DNA from 3 places in the Streptacidiphilus sp. MAP12-16 genome. Region 2 is predicted to be linked to each of the others. Evidence: riboswitches for the same ligand, from Rfam matches in the RefSeq annotation. Region 2 holds a riboswitch; each other region holds the start of a gene.

Region 1 (3,270 bases), on a different contig from region 2:
TGGGCCAGCTCCAGGGTCGACACCACGCCCCGGCCGTTGGACGTGCGGTCCACCCGGCGGTCGTGGACACAGACCAGGTGGCCGTCGGCGGTGAGCCTGACGTCGCACTCCAGGGCGTCCGCACCCTGCTCGACCGCGAGCTGGTACGCCGCGAGGGTGTGTTCGGCCAGGGTGCCGGACGCGCCCCGGTGCGCGACGACACGGGTGGCCGCACGGTTGGGAAGCACGATCGGCCTCAGCGGCGTCCGGGGGTGCGGCGTCTGCCGCTGCGGCGTCCTGGTCTGCGGTGACCGGGGCTGCGGCGTCTGCGGATGAGGTGCGTTGGACACGGAACAACGATAGGCGCGCGCCCGCCGCCACCTCGGTTGCGTCAGGTGAATTCTGACGGTGTGGCCGGTTAACGGCCCCTGCGGAGCAGCGGCGTCAGGGCCCAGGTCAGTAGAGCGGGGACGACGAAGGAGAACAGCGACGCGGACGTCCACACCTGCGGGTGGATGTGGGTCGCGTCCTGCGCGTGCGCCCAGAAGTCGGGCCAGCCCTTCGCCCACCCGGTGAGCTGCGCCGGTGCGATCAGCTGGTACACGGCGAAGCCCACGGCCCAGGGCAGCAGCGTGAGCCAGCGCGTCGGCGCGGTCTCGGACAGGTCCCAGCCGCCTTCGCGCTTTCCCGCGCCGAAGAAGAAGTCCACCGCCAGCACGGCCGACAGCGGTACGAACACCGCGCCGATCAGCCCGAGGAAGGACTCGTAGCCGGTGAAGTCGGTGACCAGCAGCGCGAGCCCGGTGACCAGCGCGCCGAGCCCGACGGTCAGGATGCGGCGGTCGACCCTGGGGAAGAGGTTCTGCAGCGACATGGCGGTGGAGTAGACGTTGGCGAAGGACTGGTCCGCCTCGCGCACCACCAGAACGGTGAAGAAGACCCAGCCCGCCGTGATGCCCATGAAGGTGGTGAAGATCTTGTTGGGGTCCCCGCCCACCTGCACCAGCGCCAGCAGACCCACGACGTAGCACCACACCTGGGAGACGGTGTAGCCGGTGAACGCGCCCCAGAAGGAGCTCCGAGTGGTCTTCGCGTGCCGGGTGTAGTCGGCCGCCAGCGGCACGAAGGAGATGGAGACCGCGATCACCGAGTCCACGGCCGGAAGGAAGCCGGTCCAGTTGCCGGGGCTCGGGTCCGGCACGCCCCGGCGCAGCAGCTCCACGGTGAAGAACAGCATCGCGACGCCGACCGCGACTGCCACGTACTTGCGCAGCACGGCGATGGAGCCGAGCGGACGGATCGTCATCGCCGTCGTCAGCGCGCCCGCGGCCACGACGTACACCCAGTGCGGAACGCCGCCGTACAGCGCCTCCGCGCCCATGGCGATCACGGTCAGCTCGAACACGCCCCAGCCGAGGCACTGGACGATGTTGAGCACGGTCGGCAGGTAGGACATCCGGGTGCCGAACAGTCCGCGCAGGATCGCCATCGCGGGCGCGCCCGCCCTGGTCCCGATGACGGCGGCGACGCCGAGCATCAGCGAGCCGATCACCGTACCGGCGACGATGGCGGTGAAGGACGCGGCGAGGGAGAGGTCCTTGCCGTTGAAGACCAGGACGGTCGCGGCGCTCTGGAAGCCGATCAGGCTCACGCCGAGGTTCGTCCAGAAAGCCGCCTGGTCGCGGAAGCCGAGAGTGCGCGGCGGGTTGGTGTCCAGGACGAGTGGCGCCTCGGGGCGCGGGCCGGGCTGCGGCTGGTCCAGGACAGGGGACGGCGACACGGACGTCACGATGCTCAGCTCCCTACGCCGGCATTACCCGGTCAGGTTCAGGCGGTCGGCGCCCCGTGTTCGGCGCCCTCTCAGCCTGGATTGGTCCAAGCTCCCGCGTATCAGTTCGAGGGTCATGCTAGGGCCACAGGCGCGACAGGCCAAGGCACGGTCGCGTCTCGGACGCCCGCCGGACGCCGACCTGGAGCTGGCCCAGAGCTGGCTCAGAGCCTGCCGAACGCCTCAAGTGCCCTCGGACGCCCCCGAACAGTCGCGTTAACAACTTCCTTCGGGACTCGTAAGGAACCTCTCAGACGGGTGCGCTATAGATGCGACATGGGGAATAGCGCATGGCTGGCCCTTACGATGCCCTGACACTGGGTGGGCAATGCTTGGGACCGAGGTCCCGCACTAGGAGGTCATTCGTGAGTACCGAGCACGAGGGTGGGAACGCCGGGTCGGAGCAGCCCGTCCCCACCAGTGGGGATTCGGCGGGACCGTCCCCCGACGTGCGGACGCGCGCCGTGCCGACCGACGCCGCGCCGGACGACACCGTCGTCCAGCCCGTCCAGCCCGTCCAGCCCGTCCAGCCCGTCCAGCCCGTCCAGGACGCCGGCGCCCCGGACAACACAGCGGCCGAGCAGACCCTCGTCCAGCCGGTCGCCGCTCAGGAGCCGATCGACCCGCCGGCTGACCCGGCTCTCGCCGGCTACCCGCCGCCGAACGCGCAGCAGCCGATAGCTGAGCCGACCGTGCCGCCCGTTCCACCCGTCCCACCGGTGCCTCCGGTTCCCGCCGCGCCCGTCCTGGCCGCGTTCCCGGAGCAGCCGCTGCCGACCGTTGCCGCCGCCCCGGAGTTCCCGCCGCCGGTGGAGGCGACCGCCTACGCCCACCAGTCGCCCCCGCCGCCCCCGTACGGTGCTGCGCAGCCGCAGTACGGCGGCTACCCGGGCGGAACTCCCTTCCCGCCGTACGACGACGGCACCGCGTCGCGCAAGAAGCGCCGCGGCGGCCTGATCGCCTTGCTCGCCGCGACGGCGATCATCGCGGGCGGTATCGGCGGCGGTATCGGCTCCTGGCTCGAGACTCGGGACAGCTCGAGTGGCAGCACGACCGTCACCTCGACCATCGACCCCAAGGCGCTCAGCCGCGCACCCGACAGCATCGCCGGGATCGCCGCCCGTGCGCTGCCCAGCGTGGTGACCATCGAGGCCAGCAACTCGCAGGAGTCCGGCACCGGTACCGGCTTCGTCTACGACACCCAGGGCCACATCCTGACGAACAACCACGTCGTGGCTCCGTCGGACAACGGCGGCAAGCTGACGGTGAAGTTCTCCGACGGCAGCAGCTACCCGGCCACGATCGTCGGCCGGGCCTCCGGCTACGACGTCGCCGTGATCAAGCTGTCCCAGACGCCGAAGAAGCCGCTGGTGCCGCTGGCCCTCGGCAACTCGGACCAGGTGGCTGTGGGTGACACCACCATCGCCATCGGCGCGCCCTTCGGGCTCTCCGGCACGGTCACC
Region 2 (3,270 bases):
TGCAGGGCGTTGTCCCAGTGGTGCACCCGCAGCCGCGTCCGGTAGCGCGCGGAAGGGAACGAGGCGCAGTCGCCGACCGCGAACACGCCCTCGGCCGAGGTCCGCAGCCAGGCGTCGGCGGCGACGGCGCCGGTGTCGTCCAGGGCGATGCCGGATCCGTCCAGCCACCCGGTGTCCGGCCGGGCCCCGATCCCCACCACGACGGCGTCCGCCACGAGTTCGCTGCCGTCGGTCAGCAGGACGGCGGTGCGGGCGTCGCCCTCCAGTCGCTCGTCCCCGGCCACGACGCCGCCCACCCCGGTGCTGGTCCGCAGCTCGATGCCCGCCTCGGCGTACCAGTCGCGCATCCGCTCGCCGACCTCCGCGGGCAGCGCACCGGCGAGCGGCACCGGCGCCGCCTCCAGCACGGTCACCTCGCAGCCCAGCAGCCGCGCCACGGTCGCGGCCTCCGCGCCGATCCAGCCCGCGCCGACGACGACGATCCGCGCGCCGGGGCGCAGCACGCCCTTGAGTGCGACGGCGTCATCGTGCGTCCGCAGCAGGTAGGCGCTCGCGGGCTGGCCGGGCAGGACGACCGGCGTCGCGCCGGTGGCGAGCACCAGCCGGTCGTAGGGCAGGTCTCCGCCCTCGATGTGGAGCAGCCGCCGTTCGGTGTCGAGGCCGACGGCCCGACGGCCGAGCAGCAGTTCGACGCCCAGCTCGGTGTAGTCGACCTCGAAGCGCGAGTGCTCGGCCCGGCCCAGCAGGATGTCCTTGGACAGCGGCGGCCGGTCGTACGGGGGGTGGTGCTCCGCCCCGACCAGCACGAGTTCGCCCGGATAGCCCTGCTCGCGCAGCGCGACGACGGTCTGCACCCCGGCCATCCCCGCGCCCGCCACGACGATGCGCTGCACGTTCTGCCGCACGCTCTCCCGCTCAGACATCCCGCCACTGTAGGACCGACCGGCACATGGTGGCTGGATGAAGGAGCGGGGCGCGGGCCAAGAGCGGGGCGCGAAGCGCTTCCCTTGGGGGTGGTGGTCGGGCGACGGGCGGGGGTGCGGAGGAGGGAGTCGATGCGGAGCATCGGTCGACCGACGACAAGCCGTCCAGGCGACGGCCATCGCCCCGTGACGCCAGCCACCATGTGCCGGTCGGTCCAAGCCGCATGCGCGCGACTACAGTGGACGGGAAACCACGGGAGCCCGGCGTACCGGGCTGAGAGGGAGGCGGCAGGCCTCCGACCGTCCGAACCTGATCCGGGTCATGCCGGCGAAGGGAGCGCAGCACCGTGTCACGCGCCCATATCGACAGCGGTCGAACAGAGAGCCGTCGAACAGACGGCGGCCGAGCAGACGGCGACGACACCGCGGGCGGCCACTCCGACGTGCTGGTCGTCGGCGGCGGCGTCATCGGTCTCGGCGTCGCCTGGCGCACCGCCCAACGCGGGCTCTCGGTCACCGTTCTCGACCCGGCCCCGGGCCAGGGCGCCAACCAGGTCGCTGCCGGCATGCTCGCCCCCGTCACCGAGCTCCAGTACGGCGAGGAGGAGCTGCTGCGGCTCGGCATCGCCTCCAACCAGCGCTACGCCGCCTTCGCCGCCGAGCTCACCGAGGCGACCGGCCTGTCCACCGGCTACCGGGTCTGCGGCACCCTCGCCACCGCCCTCGACGCCGACGACCGCGCCGAGCTGCGCGAGCTGTACGCCTTCCAGCAGCGCCTCGGCCTGGACGTGTCCTGGCTGACCGGCCGCGAGTGCCGCAAGCTCGAACCCATGCTCGCGCCGTCCGTACAGGGCGGCCTGCTGGTGACCGGCGACCACCAGGTGGACGGCCGCCGCCTCGGCGCGGCCCTGGTCGAGGCCTGCCTCCGCGCGGGCGTCCGGATCCACCGTTCCCGCGCGGCTCGCGTGACGACCCGCCAGGACCGCGCCACCGGCGCCCTCGCCGAGGGCGGCGCCGTCCTCACCGCCGATCAGACCGTGCTGGCCGCCGGCTGCTGGTCCGGCGAGATACCCGGCCTGCCGCCGGAGGCCCGGCTTCCGGTTCGCCCGGTCAAGGGCCAGATCCTGCGTCTGCGGATGACCTCGGCCTTCGGCGTGCCCTTCCTCTCCCGCAACCTCCGCGCCGTCGTGCGCGGTTGCCACCTCTACCTGGTCCCGCGCGAGGACGGCGAGCTGGTCGTCGGCGCGACCATGGAGGAGCAGGGCTTCGACACCACCGTCACCGCAGGGGGCGTGTACGAGCTGCTCAGGGACGCTCACGAGCTGGTCCCCGGCATCACCGAACTCCCTCTGGTCGAGACCGGCGCGGGCCTGCGCCCCGGCACTCCGGACAACGCCCCGCTGCTGGGCCCGACCGCACTGCCGGGGCTGGTCGCCGCCACCGGCCACCATCGCAACGGCGTGCTGCTGACCCCGGTCACGGCCGACGCCGTCGCCGCGTACCTGGCCACCGGCAACCTGCCGCCGGAGGCCGCCCCGTTCGCCCCGACCCGCTTCGACCGGCACAGTGCCCTCTCGGAGGCCTCCCTATGACGACGACTCTGCCCATCCGCGTCAACGGCGACGCCCGCGAGGTCCCGCCCGGCACCACGCTCGCCGAGGTCGTCGCCGGCCTCAGCGCCGCGCCCTCGGGTGTCGCGGCCGCCGTCAACGAGGCCGTCGTGCCCCGCAGCGCCTGGTCCGCCACCCCCCTCGCCGCCGACGACCGCGTCGAGATCCTCACCGCAGTCCAAGGAGGCTGATCCGGAGCCATGTCCGACGACATCCTCACCATCGCCGACCGCAGCTTCGGCTCCCGTCTGATCATGGGAACCGGCGGCGCACCCAGCCTGGACGTGCTGGAGCAGGCGCTGCGCCTGTCCGGCACCGAGCTGACCACCGTCGCCATGCGCCGTATCAACCCCTCCGCCCGCGGCTCCGTGCTGGAGGTCCTGCAGCGCAACGACATCCAGGTACTCCCCAACACCGCGGGCTGCTTCACCGCCGGAGAGGCCGTGCTCACCGCCCGGCTGGCCCGCGAGGCGTTGGGGACGAACTGGGTGAAGCTCGAGGTCGTCGCGGACGAGCGCACCCTGCTCCCCGACCCGATCGAACTCCTTGACGCCGCCGAGACCCTCGTCGACGACGGCTTCGTCGTCCTCCCCTACACCAACGACGACCCGGTCCTGGCCCGCAAGCTGGAGGACGCCGGGTGCGCGGCGGTGATGCCGCTCGGCTCCCCCATCGGCTCCGGCCTGGGCATCCGCAATCCGCACAACTTCCAGCTGATCGTCGAGCGGGCCGGCGTC
Region 3 (3,270 bases), on a different contig from region 2:
GTGGGGGCCGCCGATCTCGGGAGGGCTGGCCGGGATCAGCCCGAAGATCACGGTCTACGACGCGCAGGGGCAGGTGCTGGCAGTCTCCTGACGCCGAACCGGCTCGGGAGACCGGTGGCTGAGGAGACTGGTGGTTCGGGAGACCTACGGCTCGGGCGGTCTGCGGCTCGGTCTGTCGGGCGTGGAGCGCGTCAGCGCCGGTGGCGGTGCCGGGCCCGACCGTCGGCCGCCTCGCTGCTCACGCGCGGGCGGGGAAGTGTCCTCTCCGGCCGCCGCCCGTCGCGGGACGCGACGAGCGCGGCAAGGCCCGTCGTCAGCGGCACCGAGGCGATCAGACCGATGCTGCCGACCAGCGTACGGACGATCTCCTCGGCGACGATCTCGCTGGTGGCGACCGTCCAGACACCCCGGTTGGCGATCGAGAACAGCAGCATCAGCGGCAGGGCCGCGCCCGCGTAGGCCATCACCAGGGTGTTGACGGTCGAGGCGATGTGGTCGCGGCCGATCCGGATGCCCGCCCGGTACAGCGCCCGCGCACCCATGGACGGGTCGGCGGCGCGGAGTTCCCAGACCGAGGACGCCTGGGTGACGGTGACGTCGTTGAGCACGCCCAGCGAGCCGATGATCACCCCGGCGAGCAGCAGCCCAGGCAGCTTGATCCCGGCATACAGGGAGTGGACCAGCGCCGTCTCGTCGGAGGTGTTCCCGGTGAGGTGGGTGAGACCGATGAACTCCTTCCCCAGGAAGCCGATCAGCGCCAGCGAGGTCAGCGTTCCGATCACCGCCACCGAGGTGCGGGCCGACAGCCCGTGGCAGAGGTACAGCGCGATCAGCATGATCGCGCCGCCGCCGACCACGGCCACCGTCAGCGGGTCCTCGCCCTTGAGGATCGCGGGCAGCACGAACAGCGACAGCACGGCGAAGCTGATCGTCAGCGCGACCAGCGCGGCGAGGCCGCGGAGCCGGCCGACCAGGACCACAGCGAGGGCGAAGACCCCCGCGAGCACGGCCAACGGCAGGGTGCGGTCGGCGTCGCCGATCGAGTACTGGAGCGAGGCCGGCGCCGTCGGCGAGTAGTCCAGGACGACCTTCTCGCCCGCGCTGTAGACGGCGGTCTGGTCCGGGGTCAGCGTCTGCTGGACCGACTTCCCGCTGTCCTTGCCACTGGTGACCAGCACTGTCACCAGCGTGCAGGCGCCCTGGCCTGCCTGGCCGCTCGGAGCTGCCTGGGCGGCCGGGTCGCTGGTGGCTCCCCCACCGCAGACCACCGTCTTCGTCCCGGTCACCGTCCCGCTCACGGTCGGCTGGTCGAAGCCGATGCCGGTCGAGGCGTGCGCGGGCAGCCTGCCCGGCCAGAGCAGCACCATTCCGGCCACCACCGCCACGGCGAACGGCACCAGTACCGCGGCGATGATCCAGCGCAGCCGCCGGGACGCCGGAGTCGCTGGTCCATGGTCGTGGCTGTGCCCGTGGCCATGGTGGAGCGAGTCGTGGCCGAGCTCGTCATGCCGGGTGCTGGTTCCAGCCACGGGAGGGGGTCCTTCCGGTACGCGCGGAGTGAACCGTACCCGACGACCCCGGCATCCGCCGAGGACCCACGGAGATCCCGGCCGCCGGACGTCCACTGGTCAACCCGTGCCCGCGCTCGCTACGGTGTCGGCATCTCGATTGCAGACGCGGGAGCTCGGAGCACCGGGCTGAGAGGGCGCTGACCGCCGTACACGGATGAGTACGGCAGCTGCTTGCGCCGACCGCACGAACCTGACCGGGTAATGCCGGCGTAGGGAGAAGTGGGTCTCATGACCATGCACGAAGCAGCGCAGCAGTCTGTCCCCGACAGCGCCCCCAGCTCCACCCCCAGCACCGCCCCCTCCAGCACGGGTACCGGATACCCGACGCCTGCCTGGCGCAAGGCGTACCGCAGCGGCTCACGCCCCGACCTGCGCGTTCCCTACCGGGAGGTCCAGCTCAGCAACGGCCGAACCGTCCCGCTGTACGACACTTCCGGCCCGTACACCGACCCGGCGTACGTGGCCGACGTCCGGCGCGGGCTGCCGCCGCTGCGCGAGGGCTGGATCAGCCAGCGCGGTGACGTCGAGGAGTACCACGGGCGCGAGGGACGGCCCGAGGACGATGGGCTCAAGCACACCTCGCCGCGCGGCGGCCTGGCCAACCTGGACGCGGTCTTCCCCGGCCGCCCGCGCCGCCCCCGGCGTGGCCGCGACGGCGCGCCGGTGACCCAGCTCGCCTACGCGCGGCGCGGAACGGTCACCGCCGAGATGGAGTTCGCGGCGCTCCGGGAGGGGATGGATCCGGAGGTGGTCCGCGCGGAGATCGCCGCCGGGCGCGCTGTCCTGCCGGTGAACGTGAACCACCCCGAGGTCGAGCCGATGCTGATCGGCAGCCGCTTCCTGGTGAAGATCAACGCCAACATCGGCAACTCGGCGGTCACCTCCTCCATCGAGGAGGAGGTCGAGAAGATGTCCTGGGCCACGCGTTGGGGAGCGGACACCGTCATGGACCTCTCCACCGGCCGCAACATCCACACCACCCGCGAGTGGATCCTGCGCAACTCGCCGGTGCCGATCGGCACCGTCCCGCTCTACCAGGCACTGGAGAAGGTCGACGGGAAGGCGGAGGAGCTGTCCTGGGAGGTCTACCGGGACACCGTCATCGAGCAGTGCGAGCAGGGCGTCGACTACATGACCGTGCACGCGGGCGTGCTGCTGCGCTACGTGCCGCTGACGGCCCGTCGCAAGACCGGCATCGTTTCGCGCGGCGGCTCGATCATGGCCGCCTGGTGTCTGGCGCACCATCAGGAGAACTTCCTCTACACCAACTTCGAGGAACTCTGCGACATCCTGCGCGCGTACGACGTCACCTACTCGCTGGGTGACGGGCTGCGCCCGGGGTCGATCGCGGACGCCAACGACGAGGCGCAGTTCGCCGAGCTGACGACGCTCGGAGAGCTGGGCAGGATCGCGCGGTCGAGGGACGTGCAGGTGATGATCGAGGGCCCGGGACATGTCCCGATGCACAAGATCAAGGAGAACATGGACCTGCAGAAGGAGATCTGCGACGAGGCCCCCTTCTACACGCTCGGCCCGCTGACCACGGACGTCGCACCCGGCTACGACCACATCACCTCGGGCATCGGCGCAGCGATGATCGCCTGGTGGGGCACGGCGATGCTCTGCTACGTCACCCCCAAGGAACACCTGGGCCTGCCCAACCGGGACGACGTCAAGACCGGCGTGATCACCTACAAGA

The links. Region 2 has a riboswitch for thiamine pyrophosphate ahead of thiO (glycine oxidase ThiO). Riboswitches for the same ligand answer to the same signal wherever they lie in the genome.
Region 1: linked by a shared signal. The riboswitch ahead of ABIA33_RS18025 (cytosine permease) and the one ahead of thiO (glycine oxidase ThiO) in region 2 are both predicted to bind thiamine pyrophosphate.
Region 3: linked by a shared signal. The riboswitch ahead of thiC (phosphomethylpyrimidine synthase ThiC) and the one ahead of thiO (glycine oxidase ThiO) in region 2 are both predicted to bind thiamine pyrophosphate.

The regions. Positions count from the first base shown of each region.
Region 1 covers NZ_JBGCBY010000012.1:107,339-110,608, forward strand. The annotation lists gene ABIA33_RS18020 (glycerophosphodiester phosphodiesterase) at 1-230, opposite strand, end outside; gene ABIA33_RS18025 (cytosine permease) at 398-1,759, opposite strand; TPP riboswitch at 1,762-1,876, opposite strand; gene ABIA33_RS18030 (trypsin-like peptidase domain-containing protein) at 2,173-3,270, shown strand, end outside.
Region 2 covers NZ_JBGCBY010000005.1:264,151-267,420, reverse strand. The annotation lists gene ABIA33_RS08585 (NAD(P)/FAD-dependent oxidoreductase) at 1-923, opposite strand, end outside; TPP riboswitch at 1,176-1,261, shown strand; gene thiO (glycine oxidase ThiO) at 1,367-2,515, shown strand; gene thiS (sulfur carrier protein ThiS) at 2,512-2,724, shown strand; gene ABIA33_RS08570 (thiazole synthase) at 2,734-3,270, shown strand, end outside.
Region 3 covers NZ_JBGCBY010000012.1:32,067-35,336, forward strand. The annotation lists gene ABIA33_RS17695 (hypothetical protein) at 1-91, shown strand, start outside; gene ABIA33_RS17700 (YibE/F family protein) at 192-1,529, opposite strand; TPP riboswitch at 1,667-1,805, shown strand; gene thiC (phosphomethylpyrimidine synthase ThiC) at 1,800-3,270, shown strand, end outside.